3 regions of the Isoptericola aurantiacus genome follow, and region 1 is predicted to be linked to each of the others. Evidence: riboswitches for the same ligand, from Rfam matches in the RefSeq annotation. Region 1 holds a riboswitch; each other region holds the start of a gene.
The links. Region 1 has a riboswitch for thiamine pyrophosphate ahead of thiC (phosphomethylpyrimidine synthase ThiC). Riboswitches for the same ligand answer to the same signal wherever they lie in the genome.

Region 1 (6,777 bases):
CCCTCGGGCTGGTAGCGGAACAGGACGGTGGACAGGTCGGTACGGGCCACCAGGTGCAGCTCCGGGTCGGCGGCCAGGTCGGCGTGCACCGCGGCGGCCAGGTCGCACACGGCGTCGAGCATCGCACCGATGCCGTCCGGCCCGATCGCGCGCAGCGTCGTCCACAGCTTGAGGGCGTCGAACCGGCGGGTCGTCTGCAGCGACCGGTCCACCTGGTTGACCTCGGCGGTGTCCTCCGCCGGGTTGAGGTAGTCGGCGTGCCACGCCGTGCGGGCCAGGTCCGCGGGGTCGCGCACCAGCACCGCGCTGGCCGACACCGGCTGGAAGAACGTCTTGTGGAAGTCGACCGTGACGGAGCGGGCTCGCTCGATCCCGTCCAGCAGGTGGCGCCGCGTGGCGGAGACGAGCAGGCCACCGCCGTAGGCGGCGTCGACGTGGAGCCAGAGGTCCGCCGCGTCGCACCGTGCGGCGATCGCCTCCAGCGGGTCGACGCACCCGCGGTCGGTGGTGCCGGCCGTGGCGACGACCGCCATGACGACGCCGCCGTCCCGCTCGGTCGCGGCCACCGCGTCGTCCAGCGCCGCCGGGTCGAGGCGGCCGTCCTCGTCGGTGCCGACCGTGACCACCGCGTCGTCGGACAGGCCGAGGATCATCGCGGACTTGGCCACGGAGAAGTGGCTGCCCGACCCGGTCAGGATCCGGAGCCGGTCCTGGAGCCCGTGCCGCGCGACACCCGTCAGACGCCGGCCGTCCGGCCCGGTGAGCGACCGCTCCCGGGCCGCGAGCAGGGCGTGCAGGTTGGACTGCGTCCCGCCGGAGGTGAAGACGCCGTCACCGGCGGCGAAGCCGATCCGCTCCGTGGTCCAGGCGATCAGTCTCCGCTCCATGAGGGTGGCCACGGTGGACTGATCGTAGGTGTCGACCGAGGTGTTGATCGCCGCCAGCATCGCCTCGGCGCCGACGGCGGGGATCGCCACGGGGCAGTTGAGGTGCGCCGCGTAGGCCGGGTCGTGGAACCACACGGCGTGGGTGGCGTACAGCTCGCCCGCCTCGCGGAGGGCCTCGCGGGCGCCGACACCCGGGGTGTCGAGGTCGACGGCGTCCACCAGCGCGGTCAGCTCGGACCGGCTCGCGCCGCTCCACGGCTGGGACACCGCGGCGAGGCGGGTGGCGACGTCGTCGACGACGTGACGGACCGTGCGGGCGTAGGCATCGGCCGTACCGCTGGTCAGCAGTGCGTCGGTGCTGGTCAGCGTCGCGTCGGGCGGAGTGGTGGGCACGTCCGTGGGCTCCTCGCAGAGGGGATGGTTAAGTCAGGCTCGCCTAACTTAGCCTCGCCTAACCGCTGGGTCCAGACGGCGGCCACCATCCGAGACCCCGGGCCACCACCACCCTCGCGAGGTAGGCGACCTCCCGGCGAGATAGGCGGCCCGTCCGCGAGGTAAGCGACCCGACCGCGAGGTGGGCCGTCCGGAATTCCGGATGGCCTACCTCGCGGACGGGTCGCCTACCTCGCGGGGACCGTGGGGGTGGGCAGGTAGACCTCTCCCCCGGCGGCACGGAACTCGGCGGACTTCTCCGCCATGCCCGCCGCGGCCTCGGCGGCGGCGACCCGCTCCCCCTGGGCGGCGGCGTCGCCGAACTCGTCACGGATGTCCTGCGAGATCCGCATCGAGCAGAACTTGGGCCCGCACATCGAGCAGAAGTGCGCCGTCTTGGCCGCCTCGGCCGGCAACGTCTCGTCGTGGTAGGACTCCGCCAGCTCGGGGTCCAGCGACAGGTTGAACTGGTCGCGCCAGCGGAACTCGAACCGCGCCTTGCTCAACGCGTCGTCCCGCGCCGTCGCGCCCGGGTGCCCCTTGGCGACGTCGGCCGCGTGCGCGGCGATCTTGTAGGTGACCACGCCGGTGCGCACGTCGTCGCGGTTCGGCAGGCCCAGGTGCTCCTTGGGCGTGACGTAGCAGAGCATCGCTGTGCCGTACCGGGCGATCTCCGTCGCGCCGATCGCCGAGGTGATGTGGTCGTAGCCCGGCGCGATGTCGGTGACCAGCGGCCCGAGCGTGTAGAACGGCGCGCCGTCGCACAGCTCCTGCTGACGCTCCACGTTCTCGCGCACCAGGTGCAGCGGCACGTGACCGGGGCCTTCCACCATCACCTGGACGTCGTGCTCCCCGGCGCGCCGGGTCAGCTCGGCCAGGGTGTCGAGCTCGGCGAACTGGGCGGCGTCGTTGGCGTCGGCGATCGACCCGGGACGCAGGCCGTCCCCGAGGGAGAACGCGACGTCGTACGCGGCAAAGATCTCGCACAGCTCGTCGAAGTGGGTGTACAGGAAGTTCTCCTGGTGGTGCGCCAGGCACCAGCCGGCCATGATCGACCCACCCCGGCTCACGATGCCGGTCACCCGGTTCGCCGTCAGCGGCACGTACCGCAGCAGGACGCCGGCGTGCACGGTCATGTAGTCCACACCCTGCTCGCACTGCTCGATGACGGTGTCCCGGTAGATCTCCCACGTCATGCGCGACGCGTCGCCGTCGACCTTCTCCAGGGCCTGGTAGATCGGCACCGTGCCGATGGGCACCGGGGCGTTGCGCAGCAGCCACTCGCGGGTGGTGTGGATGTCGTCGCCGGTGGAGAGGTCCATCACCGTGTCGGCGCCCCAGCGGGTGGCCCACTGCAGCTTCTCGACCTCCTCCGCGATCGAGGAGTGCACGGCCGAGTTGCCGATGTTGGCGTTGACCTTCACCGTGAACGCCCGGCCGATGATCATCGGCTCGGACTCCGGGTGGTTGACGTTGTTCGGGATGATCGCCCGTCCCGCGGCGACCTCCGCACGCACCAGCTCGACGTCGATCCCCTCGCGCACGGCCACGAACCGCATCTCCGGGGTGATCTCGCCCCGGCGGGCGTAGTACCGCTGGGTGACGGTGCGGCCGGCGCGGGCGCGACGCGGCGGGCGTGCCACGCCCTGCCACTCGGCCGACGAGGCACCACGACGCCGGGCGCCACGACCGTCGTCGCCGAGGTCGCGCTCGCGTCCGACGTAGACCTCGGTGTCGCCGCGCTCGGCGACCCACGACTCCCGCAGCCCGGGGATGCCGCGGGTGAGGTCGCCCCCCGGTCCGTCGGTGCGGTAGACGCGCACGGGCGCGTTCGGAAGGCCGTCGGGCGAGTCGGCCAGGGTGATCTCGGTGACCGGGACCGTGATCCCGGAGGTGTCGTCGCGCTCGTACGCGAGCGCGCGGGCGGGGACGTCATCGTGCGACATGTGGACTCCTGCTTCCTACGCCGGCATGACCCGGTCAGGTTCGACGGTCCGAGCGGCCTCAGCTCGATCTCAGCCCTTGCCAGGGCTCCCGTGGGGATCGCACGACAACGTAGCACGCACGGCCCACCCCGCGCTGTGGGTATGAAATCTGCAGGATGACAGCGATATCGACCCGCAGATTTCATACCCACAGCGTGAGGGGTCAGTGGTGGCGGGCCCGGCGCAGCCCGTTGACCTGCATCGGGTTCACCCCCGCCGCGGCCATGAGGTACCACGACGTCGCACCGGTGTGCTGCACCTGGAAGTAGCCGAACCCGAACCCCGAGTCGAGCAGGCTCGATGCCGCGACCACCCCTGCCCGCGCCGGCAACGCCCGGCCGCCGACGGTCTGCCCGGCGCCGACCTCGGCCTGGGCCCGGCGGACCTGGGCCAGGAGAGCCTCGACGCGGCCGGCGTCGCGCCGTCCGCGGTCGCGGTCCGCGAACGCGCAGGCGAGCTGGGCGGTGCCCTCCAGCCATACCCCCTCGGGGTGCACCGGGATCCCGTTGTACGACGCCGTCGAGTCCAGGCTCGCGCTGGAGAACGTCACACCCGAGATGGTCACGCCGTCGGGCAGCTGCGAGCCGGCCGACCCCGCGCGGTCCGTCGCGGCCAGGTCGGACGCGGCCCAGTCCAGCGCCCGGCCGTAGCGGTTCTCCCGCAGGGCCAGCCAGCCCCAGGTCTGGGGGTCCAGCGGCAGGGGTTCGGGGTTGATCGCCTCGCCGTCGTTCGTGCCGGTGTAGAAGTACCCGCCGCGCGGCTCCCACATCCTGTCGACGAACCGCCGGGCATGGTCGGCAGCCCGCGCCCACCGCCGTCCACCCTCGAGGGCGCGCAACAGGCGGAAGAACGCGACGCAGTCGATGTTGTGCTCGGTGGACCCGTTGGGGACCGGGGTGTTCGCGCCGTCGACGCCGAACGAGAAGCCGCCCAGGGTGCGCTCGGACCAGGTGTTGGCCAGGATCCAGTCCCCGATGCGCACCGCCGCGTCCAGGTAGCGGCGCTCGCCGGTCGCGGCGTAGGTGTGCGCCAGGGCGATGCCAGGCCAGGCCATGTCGCCGACGGCGGTACCCAGGAACCCGAACTGCCAGCCGATGTTGGCCGTGCCGTCGGGCAGCTCGAGCCCGTACGGCTGCGGGTTGCCGTCGTAGAACGTGTACGGACCCGTGTTGTAGCCCTGCCGCAGCCGGCCGTCGTCGTAGACGGGGTCGTGCTCCTGGGCGAAGACCAGCCCGTCGGCCAGCACCCGTGCACGCTCGGTGCGACCGCCGGTCAGCGACGCGCAGATCGTCAGGGCGACGTCGTAGACGAACGCCGTGGAGAAGAGGCCGAGCTGGTCGGCGTAGGACTGGGCCATACGAGGACCGGGGTTGACGTCCGGGTAGGCGTCGGTCATGGCGTCGAGGAAGTCCTGGGCGCGCCGCACCGATCCGACGTGGTCCGGCGAGCCGCCGGCGTGGTGTCCGGGGCGCCGCCCGAGCGGACGGGCGGACGTCGCGGGGCCTGCCCAGGCCCCTCCGCCGGTGGCCACGGTCAGCGCGCCGGCGGCTCCGGCGACGAGAACGGTGCGCCGCCCGAGGGCGGGGAGCGACGGCGGTGGTGCGGAGGGCGGGTCGGCGACGGGGCCCGGCCGAGGGGTCTGGGTCATGAGCATCTCCTTTGATGTCGACGCTCCGCGTGGGAGCGCTACCAGCATCGTCAGGATACTCGTGTCACCAGACGGGGGGAAGTGCCCGGCCGACCCGGGCGGAGGGCTCAGGACAGACGGACGAGAGCCTGGGCGCGGCCCAGGACCTTGGCTCCGTCGTGGGTCACGGCCAGATCGATCCGGGCGGTGCCCGCCTCGGCGTCGAGGGCACCCACGGTGGCGGCCACCTCGACGACGGCGGTGCCGCGGGCCGGCACGGGCACCGGCTTGGTGAACCGGGTGCCGTAACGCACGATCGCCGCCGGGTCGCCGGCCCAGTCCTCGACCACGCCGATCACGGTGCCCATCGTGCACATCCCGTGCGCGATGACGCCGGGCAGCCCGACGTCGGTGGCGAAACCCTCGTCCCAGTGGATCGGGTTGAAGTCGCCGCTGGCGCCCGCGTAGCGGACCAGGGTGGAGCGGTCGAGCTCGACCGCGCGGGTGGCGACGACGTCGCCCACGGTGAGGTCGGCGAGGACGGGGCGGCTCATGCGGACTCCTCCGGACGGACCACGAGGCTGGACGTCACCGAGGCGACGTGCTCGCCCAGCTCGGCGCCCTCGCCCCCCGCGGCGTAGATCTCGCACCGGGTGCTGATCATGGAGATGCCGGCCCGCTGGGTGATCGAGTCGACGTGCAGGACCGTGCGCAGCTCGTCCCCGGCCACGATCGGGCGGTGGTGCGTGAAGCCCTCGTCGGCGTGCACCACGCGGGAGAAGTCGATCCCGGCCGCCGGGTCCGCGACGTACTGGGACTCGGCGCGCTGGGCGATCACGACGGCGAACGTGGGCGGAGCGACCAGGTCCGGATAGCCGAGACCCCGCGCCGCCACGATGTCGTGGTGCGCGGGGTGGTCGGCTCCGACGGCGGTCGAGAACTCGCGGAGCTTTTCCCGCCCGACGGCGTAGGCCTCGGTCGCGGGGTACTCGCGCCCGGCGTAGGCCGGGTCGGGAACGGTGCTCGCCACGTCGGTGTGGTCCTGCCGAGAGATCAGCGGGTCTCGCGGTGCGCGGTGTGCTTGCCGCAACGCGGGCAGAACTTCGCCATCTCCAGACGGTCCGGGTTGTTGCGCCGGTTCTTCTTCGTGATGTAGTTCCGCTCCTTGCAGTCCACGCAGGCGAGCGTGATCTTCGGGCGGACGTCCGCGCTCTTGGAAGCCATGGTGTGTCACCTCTCGCGCCCCCGGAAGGCGCAACGTGCGTCAAGGATCTGGGTGGTCCGACGCCGGCCGTCGAACCGTGTGGTGCTGTGTTCGGTAGCGAGGGCGGGGCTCGAACCCGCGACCTCACGATTATGAGTCGTGCGCTCTGACCAGCTGAGCTACCCCGCCGCGCGTGACGGAGCGCGAGACCAACCTCCGGTCGCCCGGAAGACGGTCCCGCGTCATGTCACAGAGCCCCGAAAGGGAATCGAACCCTTGACCTTCTCCTTACCATGGAGATGCTCTACCGACTGAGCTATCGGGGCGCGGGGAAGACTCTACACGGCTCCGTGCGCCCGGAGAAATCCGGGTCACGATGCCGCACCTGCGCCTTCCCCAGGTGCCGGAGGACCCTCACCGAGGTGAGGAACGCTCCGTGCGGTGGCAGGTGAGGGATTCGAACCCACGAAGTCGATGACGGCTGATTTACAGTCAGCTCCCTTTGGCCGCTCGGGCAACCTGCCGAGCGAGTTCGCGGACGAACTCGCGGAGACAACAATAGCGGGCCGAGGGGCCCGGGTGGTAATCGGCCCGAAGTGGCCCTCGTCACGCCATCCTGACAGCGCACGAGGGCCTCCCCGC
Region 2 (6,777 bases), 130 kb from region 1:
GGCTGGCCACGATGGTGTTCGCCGGCGTCGTCCCGGTCATGTCCTTCGTCCTCGAGAAGCGTGTGCACGCCGACGCCGACGCCAAGCTCGCGGCGCTCGCGCTGAAGTACGGGGCGTGACGGTGCGCGGCGGCGTGATGGGCGCTCCGGCAGCGGCGGGGACCGGGGCGGGCGAGGTGCTCGCACCGCTCGTCGCGCCGGACCGTGAGCTGTCCGACGCCGAGGTGGCCCGGTACGCCCGCCACCTGGCCCTGCCAGGACTGGGTCCGGACGGTCAGCGCCGCCTCGCCGCCGCGCGGGTGCTCGTGGTCGGAGCGGGCGGCCTGGGCAGCCCCGCGCTGCTGTACCTGGCGGCTGCCGGGGTGGGCACGCTCGGCATCGTCGACGACGACGTCGTGGACGTCACCAACCTGCAGCGCCAGGTGGCCCACGGGCAGGCCGACCTCGGGCGGCCCAAGGTGGCCTCGGCGCGTGCCACGGTCGCGGAGGTCAACCCGCACGTCGAGGTGGTCGAGCACCCGGTGCGCCTCACCCCGGACACCGTCCTGGAGGTGCTGGGCGGCTACGACGTCGTGCTGGACGGCGCCGACAACTTCCCCACGCGCTACCTGGTCTCCGACGCCGCGGAGGTGCTCGGGCTGCCGGTGGTGTGGGGCTCGATCGACCGGTTCGACGGGCAGGTCAGCGTGTTCTGGGGCGCCCCGCGGTGCACGGTGCCCGACGACGGCACCGGCCGCGCCGCGGGGACCGTGACGCGCCGCGGGGTCACCTACCGCGACGTCTTCCCCGTGCCGCCGCCGCCCGGCGTGGTGCCCGACTGCGCCACCGGGGGCGTGCTCGGCGCGATGTGCGGGACGGTCGGGTCGGTGATGGCGACCGAGGCGGTCAAGCTGATCACCGGCGTCGGGCAGTCCCTGCTCGGCCGGCTCGCCGTGTACGACGCGCTCGCACCCGACTGGCGCGAGCTCACCGTGCGGCCGGACCCGACCCGCGAGCCCGTCATCGCGCTGCTGCCGGGCGACGACGCCTACGCCGCGTTCTGCGGTCTGGCTCCCGCGACGTCCGCTCCCGCGACGTCCGTCCAGGACGCCGGGCGCGCCGACCCGGAGGTCTCGCCCGCGCGGGCCCGCGAGCTGCTGACGGGTGAGCGTCCTGCGGCGCTGGTGGACGTGCGCGAGGAGTGGGAGTCCCGCCTGGCCCCCGTGGAGGGTGCCCGGCTGGCGCCGAGCGGGACGTTCCTCGGCACGACGCCGGAGGGCCCGGACGCCGCCGCTCGAGCCGCGCTGAACGGGCTGCCCACCGACCGGCCGGTGCTGCTCGTGTGCGCCGCCGGTCCCCGGTCGCTGCGGGTGGCGCAGGTGGCACGCGCCGCCGGGATCGACGCGCGGTCCGTCGTCGGCGGGGCGCGCGCGCTGCGGGAGGCCTGAGGGGCTCGGCCGCCCCGGACTCCCGCGGTGCGCGGCGTGACCGGCTACAGCGAGAGGTCGAGCCGCCCCTCGTCCGGAGAGCTCGCGAGCGCCCCCTCGCGCCGCGGGATCCGCCCGGCACCGGCCGCGAGCCGGCCCGACTCGACGGCGAGGCGCATCGCCGTCGCCATCCGTACCGGGTCCTCGGCCCGGGTGACGGCCGTGGCCAGCAGGACGCCGTCGCACCCGAGCTCCATCGCCTCCGCGGCGTCGGAGGCGGTGCCGATCCCGGCGTCGAGGATCACGGGCACGCGGGCCTCGGCGCTGATGGCCGCGATGTTGCGCGGGTTGAGGATGCCCAGCCCGGAGCCGATGGGGGCGCCGAGGGGCATGACCGCGGCGCAGCCGACGTCCTGGAGCCGGCGCGCCAGGATCGGGTCGTCGTTGGTGTAGGGCAGCACCACGAACCCGTCGCGCACGAGCTCGTCGGCGGCCTCGACGAGTCCGACCGGGTCCGGCAGCAGCGTGACGTCGTCGGCGATCACCTCGAGCTTGACCCAGTGCGTGCCGCACGCCTCGCGGGCGAGCTGCGCGGTCAGCACCGCCTCGCGCACCGAGAAGCAGCCCGCGGTGTTGGGCAGGGCACGGATGCCGAGCCGTTCCAGCAGGCCCCAGATCCCGGCGTCGTGGGCGGCCTCCCCGCCGGCCCGCGGTGCGACGCGACGCATCGCGACGGTCGTCAGGGCGGTGCCGGAGGCGACGAGCGCGTCGGACAGCGTGAGCAGGTGGTGGGCGCCGCCGGTGCCCATGACCAGCCGGGAGCCGATCTCGGTCCCGGCCACGACGAGCGGGTCGGCGGCCCCTGCGGTGCGGGCCTCGGGGGTGGTCGCGGTGGGCATGGTCCTCCTCAGCCGCCCTGGACGGCCGTGACGATCTCGACGCGGTCCCCGGCGCGGACCACGGTGGCGTCCCACGCGCCACGGGGGACCACGGCGTCGTCGACGGCGGCGGCCACGCCGCGCGGGACGCCGTCGGCCACGTGGCCGGGCAGGAGCGCCACGACGAGTTCGGTCAGCGCCACGGCGCCCGTGGCCCCCAGGTCGTACGGCTCGCCGTTGACGTGTGCGGTGGTCGGCGGCGGGGCGGGCAGGTCGGTGGTGGTCATCCGGGTGCTCCGTCCGGGGTGCGCGGGTCGTGGGCGGACGGGCTGAACCGTCGCGGGTCGGTGGCTCGCAGGGCGGCGAGGGTGGCGCCCGGGTCGGTCCCGGCGTCGTCGACGCCGAACCACGAGCCCGTCACGCCGGCGACGACGACGTCGGCGGTCAGCGGCGCCAGGAGGATGCCGTTGCGGTGGTGGCCGGTGGCCAGGTGGAGGCCCGGGACGTGCGTCGGGCCCAGCAGCGGCAGGTTGTCGGGCGTGGCGGGGCGTGCCCGGGGAGTCACCTCGACGAGCGCGGCCTCGTCGACGGCGGGGATCAGCACCCGGGCGTCGCGCAGCAGGGCGTACACCCCGCCCGCGCTGGCGCGGCGGTCGTCCGGGTTCTCCTCGGTCGTCGCCCCGATCACGAGCTCGCAGTGCCCGGCCCACGGTCCGTCGGTCGCGGGGGCGCGGGGCACGACGTACACCGGGCGCCCCTGCACCAGGCCCCGCAGGACGTACCCGGGGGTGAGCGACGGGTCGGCCTGCAGCCGCAGGGTCTGACCCTTGACCGGCCGGACGGGGACCGTGACGCCGGGCACCCCGGCGAGCAGCGGGGCCGAGGCCCAGCCGGCCGCGACGACGGTGGCGCCCGCCCGGTGCCGGTGCTCGGCGTCGTCCACGGCGCCGACGACCCGACCGTCGCGCTGCTCGAGGTGCACGGCCGTGCGGGGCACGACGACGCCGTCGGGGTGACCCGCGACGGCGCGCAGCAGGGCGCCGTGCGCGGCACGCGGGTCGACGGCGTGGTCGCCGGCGACCCAGGCGGCCGCGGCCAGCCGGGGGCCGAGCAACGGTTCACGCCGTCGCGCGTCGGCGACGGCCACCTCCGTGGAGTCCACCTGGTGGGTGACGTGCAGCGCGAGCACGCGCCGCAGCAGCGCGGCGTCGGTCTCGTCGTAGGCGAGGGTCAGCGTCCCGGACTCGCGCAGGCCGACGCCGGTGCCGGTGGCCGCCTCGAGGTCGGCGGCGAAGGTGAGCCAGCGCTCGGCGCCGGCGAGGTGCAGGCGCAGCGCGGCGTGCTCGGTGAACTCCGCCTCGGTGGCGGGCGCGAGCATCCCGGCGGCGGCGTGCGTGGAGCCGTCCCCCGGGTCGGGGTCGAGCACGGTCACGGTCAGGCCGGCCTCGAGGGCGCGCCAGGCCACCGCGAGGCCGATGATGCCGGCGCCCACGACGACGAGGTCGCGGACGCCCTCGGGCGGGGTGGTGGCACTGTCCACCGGTGCTCCCTTCGCTGGCATGATCCAGATCAGGTGGGACGGTCGGCGCGCGGCGCCCTCTCAGCCCCCCTGCGAGGCTCCCGTGCTCCGGACAGCCTACTCGGATCGTGGCCGTCCCTAGACTCTCCCGTGATGAACCCCGCCGCAGCACGTGCCCGTCTGGCCGACGCCCGTCTCTACCTGTGCACCGACGCCCGGCAGGACCGCGGTGACCTCGAGTCCTTCCTGCACGCAGCGCTGGCGGGTGGCGTCGACGTGGTCCAGCTCCGCGACAAGACCCTCGACGTGGCCCGCGAGCTGGAGCTGCAGCGGCTCGTGGCGCGGGTCGCCGCCGAGCACGGGGCGCTGTGGGCGGTCAACGACCGCGCGGACGTCGCCTCCCTGACCGGCGCCCCCGCGGTCCACATGGGCCAGGGCGACCTCCCGGTGCCCGCCGTCCGGTCGCTGCTCGGACCTGGTCCTGCGCTCGGCCGGTCCACGCACACGGCGGCGCAGGCGGCCGCCGCGGAGGCGGACGACGACGTCGACTACTTCTGCGTCGGACCGCTGTGGGCGACGCCCACCAAGCCGGGCCGCGCCGCCGTCGGGCTCGACCTGCTGCGCGAGGTCGCGGGGACCGCACCGACCACCCCGTGGTTCGCGATCGGGGGGATCGACGCCGAGCGGCTCGACGCGGTGCTGGCGGCGGGTGCGCGGCGCGTCGTCGTCGTGCGCGCGATCACGGAGGCCGCTGATCCGCAGCGCGCGGCGCGGGAGCTGCGCGAGCGGCTCGACGGCTGACCGCACGAGCGGCGGGCGCCGAGGGACCGAGGGTGACCGAGCCGACGTCCTGAGCGCCGGACGTGCGCCCGGACCGCGCCGGCAGGCCTCTATCCTGGTGCGGTGACGACCCCCGCCACCGCCCCCGAGACCTCCGAAGCCGCCGCGACCCCGCGCCCTGTGCTCGTCGTGGACTTCGGCGCCCAGTACGCCCAGCTCATCGCGCGTCGTGTGCGCGAGGCCAACGTCTACTCCGAGATCGTCCCGCACACGTGGACGCCGGAGCAGATGCTCGCCCGCGACCCGGCCGCCATCATCCTGTCCGGGGGGCCGTCGTCGGTGTACGCGACCGGCGCGCCCTTCGTGGACCCGGCCCTGTTCGACGCCGGTGTCCCGGTGCTGGGCATCTGCTACGGGTTCCAGGCGATGGCGCAGGCGCTGGGCGGCACGGTCGCCCAGACCGGTGCGCGCGAGTACGGCGGTACCGAGGTCGAGGTCTGCTCCGCCGGCGTGCTGCTCGCCGACACGCCCGTCACCCAGACCACGTGGATGAGCCACGGCGACTCCGTGCACGCCGCGCCCGAGGGCTTCGAGGTGCTGGCGACGTCGTCCGGGTCCCCGGTCGCGGCGTTCGAGGACACGGGGCGCCGGCTGTACGGGGTGCAGTGGCACCCCGAGGTCAAGCACTCGGCGCACGGCCAGACGATCCTCGAGCACTTCCTCTACGAGGGCGCCGGGCTGGCGCCCGACTGGACGCCGGGCAACGTCATCGCCGACCAGGTCGCCGCCATCCGCGCCCAGGTGGGCGACGCCCGGGTGATCTGCGGGCTGTCCGGCGGCGTCGACTCCTCGGTGGCGGCCGCGCTGGTGCAGCAGGCCGTCGGGGACCAGCTCACGTGCGTGTTCGTGGACCACGGGCTGCTCCGCGAGGGCGAGGTGGAGCAGGTCGAGCGCGACTTCGTCGCCGCCACCGGCGTCCACCTCGTGGTGCGGGACGAGCGTCAGCGGTTCCTCGACGCGCTCGAGGGGCACAGCGACCCCGAGACCAAGCGCAAGATCATCGGCCGTGAGTTCATCCGGGTGTTCGAGGACGCCGCGCGCGACGTCGTCGCGGACGCGGGCGAGCACGGCGAGCAGGTGAAGTTCCTCGTCCAGGGCACCTTGTACCCCGACGTCGTGGAGTCCGGCGGCGGCGAGGGCGCGGCCAACATCAAGTCCCACCACAACGTCGGCGGGCTGCCCGACGACCTGCAGTTCGAGCTCGTCGAGCCGCTGCGCACCCTGTTCAAGGACGAGGTGCGGGCCGTGGGCCGCGAGCTGGGGGTGCCCGAGCCGATCGTGGCCCGGCAGCCGTTCCCGGGCCCGGGTCTGGGCATCCGCATCATCGGCGAGGTCACGGGCGAGCGGCTGGAGATCCTGCGCCGCGCCGACGCCATCGCTCGTGCGGAGCTGACCAGGGCCGGCCTGGACGGCGAGATCTGGCAGTGCCCGGTCGTGCTCCTGGCGGACGTGCGCTCGGTGGGGGTCCAGGGTGACGGCCGCACCTACGGCCACCCGATCGTGCTGCGCCCCGTCTCCAGCGAGGACGCCATGACGGCGGACTGGACCCGCATGCCCTACGACGTCCTGTCGGTGATCTCCACCCGCATCACGAACGAGGTGAGCGAGGTCAACCGGGTGGTGCTCGACGTGACGAGCAAGCCCCCGGGGACCATCGAGTGGGAGTGACGCCCACGCCCTGAGGGGCGAAGTGCGGGCGCCACCTGCGGTTTCGCCGCGACGACTCTTCCGGATTCGGCTACGTTGAGCGTGAGGACCGTCACACCGACAGCGTGACCGAGGAGAGGCGCAGCCATGTCGAGCACAGTCACCGTCCGACCCGCCAAGGGAGTTCGCGGGATCGGGATGTTTTCCATCATCGCCGGCATCGTCCTCGTGGTGGCCGGCATCGTCGTCTGGGTCGTGGTGTCCCAGACGCTCGCGGACGAGAAGATCGTCGTCTCGGACGACGCGAACATGTTCGCCGGCCAGGAGGTCGCCGGGCCGTTCACGGCGTACGCCCAGGCCGAGGTCATCGACAAGCACGCGCTCGAGATGGCCGACGGCATGACCTACGCCGAGCTCGACCAGGAGGACCCGACCCGCGAGACCGTCATGGACGCCTCGTTCCTGCGGGCGTCGCTGTTCACCTCGGT
Region 3 (6,777 bases), on a different contig from region 1:
CCACCTGGCGGCGTTCGCCAAGACCCGTGAGCTGGCGCCGGGCGCGTCCCAGGAGCTGGAGCTGCGGTTCGACCTGGACGACGTCGCCGCCTACGACGACGCCGGCGTCACCGGCCACCGGTCCGCCCACGTCCTGGAGGCGGGCCGCTACGAGATCCTGCTGGGCACCGACGTCCGTGCCGCCCGGGCCGTCGGCGCCGTCGACCTGGACGCGTTGCGCGTGGTGCGCGAGCTGACCGAGGTCGCCGCCGTGCGCCCCGAGCACGCCTTCGAGCGGCTGGTGGCGCGACCCGGCGAGGACGGCCGGGCGACCGCGGGCCACGAGAAGACCCCCACCGCCACCGTCTCGCGTCGCGAGCGCGTCCTGGACGGCCTGCCGCCCGCTCTGGAGCGCACCGGCGACCTCGGCATCACGCTCGACGACGTCACGGCGGGCCGGGCCGACCTCGACGCGTTCGTGGCCCAGCTCGACGACGACGAGCTCGAGGCCCTGAGCCGGGGCGACTTCGTCATGGACTCGCCGCTCGGAGCGGCCGGGAACGCGGGTGCCCTGGGTGGGACGGTCGCCGCTCTGCGGGACAAGGGGGTGCGCGCCCTGACCACGACCGACGGGCCGGCCGGCATCCGCCTGGCCACGCACACGGCCCTGCTGCCCTGCGGCACGGCGCTCGCCTCGACGTGGAACCCCGGGCTCGTGGAACGCCTCAACGAGCTGCTGGCCGCCGAGATGGCCGCGAAGGGCTCCGACATCCTGCTCGCACCGGGCATGAACATCCAGCGCGACCCGTTGTGCGGACGCAACTTCGAGTACTTCTCCGAGGACCCCCTGGTCACCGGCACCATGGCGGCCGCCACCGTGCGCGGCATCCAGCACGACGGGCTGGCGGCCTGCCCGAAGCACTTCGCGGCCAACAACCAGGAGGCCAACCGCGAGTACAACGACTCCCGGGTGTCCGAACGCGCCCTGCGCGAGATCTACCTGCGCGGGTTCGAGATCTGCGTGACGCAGGCCGCGCCCCGCACCCTGATGACCTCCTACAACAAGATCAACGGCACGTGGGGGCACTACCACCACGACCTGGTGACCACGGTGCTGCGCGGCGAGTGGGGGTTCACGGGCGCGGTGATGACCGACTGGTGGCTGCGCGAGAGCGTCGACCCGGACTTCCCGGCCCTGAGCAACGACGCCTATCGCGTGCGCGCCCAGGTGGACGTCAACATGCCGGGTGCCTGGAGCCGCGAGGACGACCACGGGGACGGCTCGCTGCTCGCCTCGCTCGCACGACCGGACGGCATCACGCTCGGCGAGCTCCAGCGCACGGCGCGCAACGTGCTGCGCCTGGTGCAGTCGCACCCGGTGCGCGCCGACGGCTGACGGCGCGGGGCCCGCGGCCGGCGGGCGTCGTCTCAGGACGTCCCCGGCAGACGGTGCGCACGGACGGCGAGGGTGAGGTCGACGAGGTCCCGCGGGCTGTCGACCCGACGGCCCGTGAGGCGTTCGAGGCGCCGCAGCCGGTTCGTCACGGTGTTGCGGTGGCAGCCGAGGTCCGCCGCTGCGGTGCGCGTCGACCCGTCGGCGGCCAGCCAGGCGGTGAAGGTGTCCAGCAGCACCTCGCGCTCGGCCGGGTCGGTGGTCGCGAGCGGTCCGAGGACCTGCGTGCCGAGCTGGAGGGCGAGCTCCGGGTCCGCCGTGAGCAGGGCGGTGGGCAGATGGTCCGCGAGGTCGGTGCGGCCACCGTCGGCGGCGCACAGCGCGAGGGCGGTGTGCGCCTGACGGCGGCCGTCGGCCAGGCCGGCCAGGCCCTGCACGGGCAACCCGGCCCCGAGTCGCACGCCGGGGGGAAGGTGCGGGACCCGATCCGTCGCCGACCGGGCGGGCGGCGTCGACGAGCTGCCGCCCTCGGCGAGCAGGACCAGGGCGTGCTCGACCGGTCGCGAGCTGTGCCAGTGCACGCGCAGGCCGGACCCGCCGACCGTGGCCCGTCCGGCGGCGCGCGCCGCCGGACCGCCGCCGTCGAGCGCCACGACCTGGTAGAGACCGTCGACGGGAAGCCCCAGCAGGGCGGACGCCGCACGCAGGTCGGCCACGAGGCAGGAACCGTCCAGGAGCGAGGCGACGAGCCGGTGGCGCGACCGGTCGGCGTCGCGGCGCGGTGCCGGGCGCGCGGGGGAGCGGGAGGCCCCGGGCCGCGCGGCGAGGGCGGGCGCACGCACGGCGGTGAGCTGGGCGGTGACGTCGGGCATGACTCCTCCTCGCGGACGACGCCGGTGTCGTCCACCAGGGCACAGCATGGCATACCGCCCGGTCGGTCTCTAGGTCGACGGCGGGTCGTGCTCCGGAGGCAGGAGCCGGGTCAGCTCGACCCGGGAACGCACCTGGAGCGCGACGAAGATGTTGCGCAGGTGGCAGTCGACGGTCCGTACGGAGACCGCGAGGCGCTCGGCGATCTCGCGGTTCGTGTCCCCGGCCGCCACGCAGCGCGCGACGCGCAGCTGGTGGGGTGTCAGGGACCCGACGGCGTCCGGTGCGGGGGCGTCCTGGACCGCGCCGGCGGCGCGCAGCTCGGTGCGGGCGCCCCGCGCCCACGGCTCGGCGCCGCACCGTTCCAGCAGGCGCAGGGCGTCGCGCAGGCGATCGCGCGCGTCACCCGGGCGGCGGTGCCGGCGCAACCACATGCCGTGCAGCAGCAGGGTGCGAGCCGTCTCGAAGCCGCCACCGACCTGCTGGTGCGCCGCGTGCGCCCGGCGGTAGAGGTCGTCGGCCTCGGCGTCCGCCGACGCCACCAGGGCGCGGCACCGCAGCTCGAGCGCCGGGCCGTGGGGATCGGCGGCCGAACGGCTCCATCGGGTCAGCTCCGGGATCGCCGCGCGGGCCGTCGCGTCGTCGCCGGCGAGCATCGCTGCCTCGACGAGCAACGGCAGCACCAGCCCCCGCAGGGCGAAGTGCGCCCCGCCGTCGGGGTCCGCAAGCAGCGAGCCGATCCGGGCCGCGGCCTCGGCCGCCCGGCCCTGCGCGAGCTCGGCACGGCCGAGCGCCCACTCGGCGAGCGTCACGGGCTGGGCCAGTCCGTGCCGCCGTGCCGTGGCCAGTGCCGCGTGCGCGTGCTCGCGGACCTCGGCGGAGGTTCCCTGCACCGACGCCGTCAGCGCCAGGACCGCGTGGTGGTGCGCGGCGGTGTTGGCCCGGCCCGTGCGCAGGGCCGCCCGCAGGCCTCGTGACGCGTGCTCACGGGCCAGGGCGTGCCGTCCGGCGCGGAGCTCGGCGTAGGCGACGTACTCGGTGGCCCGCGCGACCATGGCCTCGTCACCGTCCGCGCGGGCTGCCGCGAGAGCCCGGGCGCCGGTGTGGCAGGCGCTGCCCACGTCCCCGGCCAGCAGCGCCGCCGCGACGCCGATCAGCAGCGACTCGCCGTCCGAGGTCGCACGGACCTGCTCGACCACGCCGGCCAGGAGCGGGGCCGCGTCGCCGGGGCGTTCGACGAGCAGCGCGAGCATCCCCGCGAGGTACTCCTCGCGCGGCCCGTCGGGCGCTCCGGGACGGGACAGCGCCGCGGTCAGTGCCTCGACGCAGGCGGGGTGGTCGCCCGCCGTCCAGGCGGCCCCGACGGCGGCGACCGTGGCGGCCAGCGCCGGGACGGGATCGGCGGCCAGGGACGCGCGCGCGAGGCAGAGGCTGGCGTAGGCGTCGGGTGCGGGACCGTCCGCCTGGAGCCGCAGCCCGCGCACCAGCTCCGTGCGTCCTCGTTGTGCCGCCGTCGTCCTCATCCCGCGAGACTAGGTCCCCGGGTGCCGGCCGCCACCCGTCCTTGTGTGCCGGCACCTGAGCCCGTCCGGGGCGGTGTGCCGACGCACAGCCGCGGGCGGCCGCACCTGGTGCGACCGCCCGCGGCGTCGTGCGTCGTGGCTCAGAGCGGGCAGGAGCTCTCGTACGCCTGCACGTCGGAGAACAGTCCCGTCGACGGCCCCGGGCAGAGGAACTGCGTGTAGCGGGTGTCGTCGTCCACGTAACGCTTCAGCCAGGAGATCGAGTACTTCGCGATCGTGGTGTTGGACAGGTTCGGCGCGAAGTGGCTGGCGCCGTCCAGCTCGAGGTAGGCCTTGGGGAGCGAACCGGACAGCGAGTCGTAGAACGGCTCCGCGTGGGACTGGTGCGGGGCGATCGTGTCGTTCTCCGCGCCGAAGATCAGCGTCGGGGTGGTGATCGAGGACCAGTTCTTCTTCAGGTGCCAGGGGGTCATCGGGATGGCCGCCTTGATCGCCGGGTTGTCGTCGACGGCGCGCAGGGTGCCGCCGCCGCCCATCGAGTGACCCATCAGGGCGAGGCGGTCGGGGTCGATCCGGTCGGCGACGTCGCTGGAGTCCGTCAGGTAGTCCAGCGCCGCCTGGAGCTGGTCGGCCCGGGAGTCGGGCTGGTCGTAGATCGTGTTGGTGTCGATCGTCATGACGACGAAGCCCTGGGAGGCCAGGCGCGGGCCGAGCCAGGCGATCGAGCTCTCCGTGCCGGTGTACCCGGGGGAGATGACGACGGCGCCGAAGTCGCCGTCGGACGTCGTCGACGGGTAGTAGATGGTGCCGCCGCCGAACCCGCGGACCCAGCTCGAGACGCTGCGCTGGGACACGGAGTAGGAACCGCGCGTGGCCTCGATGCTCGACTCGGAGGGGTTCGGTCCCCGCTCGTAGGGGTTGTCCGCGGCGCTGGCCACCGGGCCGGCCGCGACGCCGACGCCCACGGCGACGGCGAGGGAGGCCAGGACGCCGGTGAGGCGCTGACGCGTCCGGGACCTGCTCAGGGTGTGCTGCATGGCTCGTCCTCTCTGACGGGGCGTCCGCCACCCGGCCGTCGTCGGCGACGACCGGGCGCTCGACGGGCGCCGTTGCTGCTCGATCACCATCGGACGCGGTCGGCGGCCACGGCATCGGCAGGATCACCGGTGCGCGGCTTCCGCAGCGGCGGTGAGACGGCATCTCGCGCGGCGTGGGTCGCGCTACGGTGGCCGCACGACACGGGGTGCGCCCGCCAGGGAGCTGAGATCACACCCGTCGAACCTGATGCAGTCCGTACTGACGAAGGGATGTCGCCGGTGTCCGACGCCGTGCCCACCGACCTCCGGCCCGCCGCACCGGGAGTTGCCGCCCGACGGGTGCCCGTACCGGGCCGTCGCCCCGTGCCCCGGGTGCTGGCGGTCGCGGGTTCCGACCCCAGCGGGGGCGCCGGGATCCAGGCCGACCTGAAGTCCGTCGCCGCGGCCGGCGGCTACGGGATGGCCGCGGTGACGGCACTGACCGCTCAGAGCACCCGGGGGGTGACCGGGGTGCACGTGCCGCCGCCCGCCTTCCTCGCCCAGCAGCTCGCCACGCTCAGCGCCGACGTGGCGATCGACGCGGTGAAGATCGGGATGCTGGCCTCCGCGGAGGTGGCGGCGGTGGTGGCGGACTGGCTGGCCTCCGGTCCCGGCGTCGAGCCCGGGGCGGGGCGGCCACCCGTCGTGCTCGACCCGGTCATGGTCGCCACCTCCGGGGACCGCCTGCTCGACGCCGCCGCCCAGGACGCCGTGCGTGACCTGCTCGACCACGCCGACGTCGTCACCCCCAACGTGCCCGAGCTCGCCGTGCTGCTGGCCGAGCCGCAGGCCGTCGACTGGGAGGGCGTGCTGGAGCAGGCGACCCGTCTCGCCGCGCGGCACGGCGTCCTGGTGGTCGCCAAGGGCGGTCACCTGGACGGCAGCACGGTGCTCGACGCGCTCGTGGGGCCGACCGGGTCGGTCGCCGAGCTCGCGGCGCCTCGCGTGCGCACGTCCAGCACGCACGGCACCGGGTGCTCGCTGTCCAGCGGGCTGGCGACCCGCTACGCGGCCGGCGGGGACTGGTGCCGTGCGCTGCGCGAGACCAAGGAGTGGCTGACGGCCGCGATCGCCGCCGGGGAGGAGCTGGAGGTCGGGCGCGGGCACGGTCCGGTGGACCACTTCGTGAGGCTGCGGCCCTGACGTGCCGGAGCGTGCCCGGAGCAAACATGTCGGTGCCCGGTGCGACAATGGACGGCGATGCCCACCAGCCCGACCGAAGACCGCCGCGCCCCCGCGGGATCGCACCTCGGCACGATCTCGTCCGTCCTGCGCCTGCTGCCCTACGTCCGTCCCGTGCTGCCACGCCTCGTCGGTGGCCTCGTCGCCGCCCTCGGGGCCAGCCTCGCCGCACTGGCCATCCCGCGCGTGCTGCAGGTGCTGGTGGAGGGCCCGCTCGCCGCCGGGGTGGCCGCGCACGACCTGACCTCGCTCGTGTGGCCCACCCTGGCGGTGCTCGGCCTCGGGCTCGCCGAGGCCGGCCTCATCCTGCTGCGTCGCAACCTCGTGATGTACCCCGGCACCCGGGTCGAGGCCGAGCTGCGCATGGTCCTGTTCCGGCACCTGCTCCAGCTGCCCGCCGCCTTCCACGACCGCTGGCCCGGCGGACAGCTGCTCAGCCGCTCGATGAGCGACCTCGGCCTCCTGCGCCGCTGGCTCGTCTTCGGTCTCCTCCAGCTGGTCGTGTCCAGCATCACCATCGTCGTCGGCGTCGGCATCCTGCTGGCCACGGCCGGCTGGCTCGGTCTGGTCTACCTCGCCGGTGCGATCCCCGTGACGATCATCGCCTTCCGCTTCTCCCGCCGGTACCGGGTCATCGCACGCCTCTCCCAGGACCAGAACGGCGACCTGGCCAACACCGTCGAGGAGTCGGTGCACGGCATCCGGGTGCTCAAGGCCTTCGGGCGCGGCGAGGACGCCCTCGACTCCTTCTCCG

Region 2: linked by a shared signal. The riboswitch ahead of thiO (glycine oxidase ThiO) and the one ahead of thiC (phosphomethylpyrimidine synthase ThiC) in region 1 are both predicted to bind thiamine pyrophosphate.
Region 3: linked by a shared signal. The riboswitch ahead of thiD (bifunctional hydroxymethylpyrimidine kinase/phosphomethylpyrimidine kinase) and the one ahead of thiC (phosphomethylpyrimidine synthase ThiC) in region 1 are both predicted to bind thiamine pyrophosphate.

Annotation. Positions count from the first base shown of each region.
Region 1 covers NZ_JBJBAE010000001.1:204,628-211,404, forward strand. Annotated here, with positions in the region: gene ACIQLL_RS00935 (pyridoxal phosphate-dependent decarboxylase family protein) at 1-1,280, opposite strand, end outside; gene thiC (phosphomethylpyrimidine synthase ThiC) at 1,508-3,265, opposite strand; TPP riboswitch at 3,261-3,367, opposite strand; gene ACIQLL_RS00945 (Tat pathway signal sequence domain protein) at 3,468-4,952, opposite strand; gene ACIQLL_RS00950 (MaoC family dehydratase) at 5,060-5,485, opposite strand; gene ACIQLL_RS00955 (FAS1-like dehydratase domain-containing protein) at 5,482-5,961, opposite strand; gene rpmG (50S ribosomal protein L33) at 5,985-6,155, opposite strand; tRNA gene ACIQLL_RS00965 (tRNA-Met) at 6,251-6,324, opposite strand; tRNA gene ACIQLL_RS00970 (tRNA-Thr) at 6,389-6,461, opposite strand; tRNA gene ACIQLL_RS00975 (tRNA-Tyr) at 6,578-6,659, opposite strand.
Region 2 covers NZ_JBJBAE010000001.1:78,476-85,252, reverse strand. Annotated here, with positions in the region: gene ACIQLL_RS00320 (DUF3817 domain-containing protein) at 1-119, shown strand, start outside; gene ACIQLL_RS00315 (ThiF family adenylyltransferase) at 137-1,426, shown strand; gene ACIQLL_RS00310 (thiazole synthase) at 1,471-2,304, opposite strand; gene thiS (sulfur carrier protein ThiS) at 2,313-2,570, opposite strand; gene thiO (glycine oxidase ThiO) at 2,567-3,823, opposite strand; TPP riboswitch at 3,813-3,917, opposite strand; gene thiE (thiamine phosphate synthase) at 3,956-4,603, shown strand; gene guaA (glutamine-hydrolyzing GMP synthase) at 4,706-6,310, shown strand; gene ACIQLL_RS00285 (hypothetical protein) at 6,488-6,777, shown strand, end outside.
Region 3 covers NZ_JBJBAE010000002.1:370,682-377,458, reverse strand. Annotated here, with positions in the region: gene ACIQLL_RS08575 (beta-glucosidase) at 1-1,375, shown strand, start outside; gene ACIQLL_RS08570 (PucR family transcriptional regulator) at 1,408-2,244, opposite strand; gene ACIQLL_RS08565 (LuxR C-terminal-related transcriptional regulator) at 2,314-3,765, opposite strand; gene ACIQLL_RS08560 (alpha/beta hydrolase family protein) at 3,906-4,802, opposite strand; TPP riboswitch at 4,995-5,090, shown strand; gene thiD (bifunctional hydroxymethylpyrimidine kinase/phosphomethylpyrimidine kinase) at 5,082-5,984, shown strand; gene ACIQLL_RS08550 (ABC transporter ATP-binding protein) at 6,042-6,777, shown strand, end outside.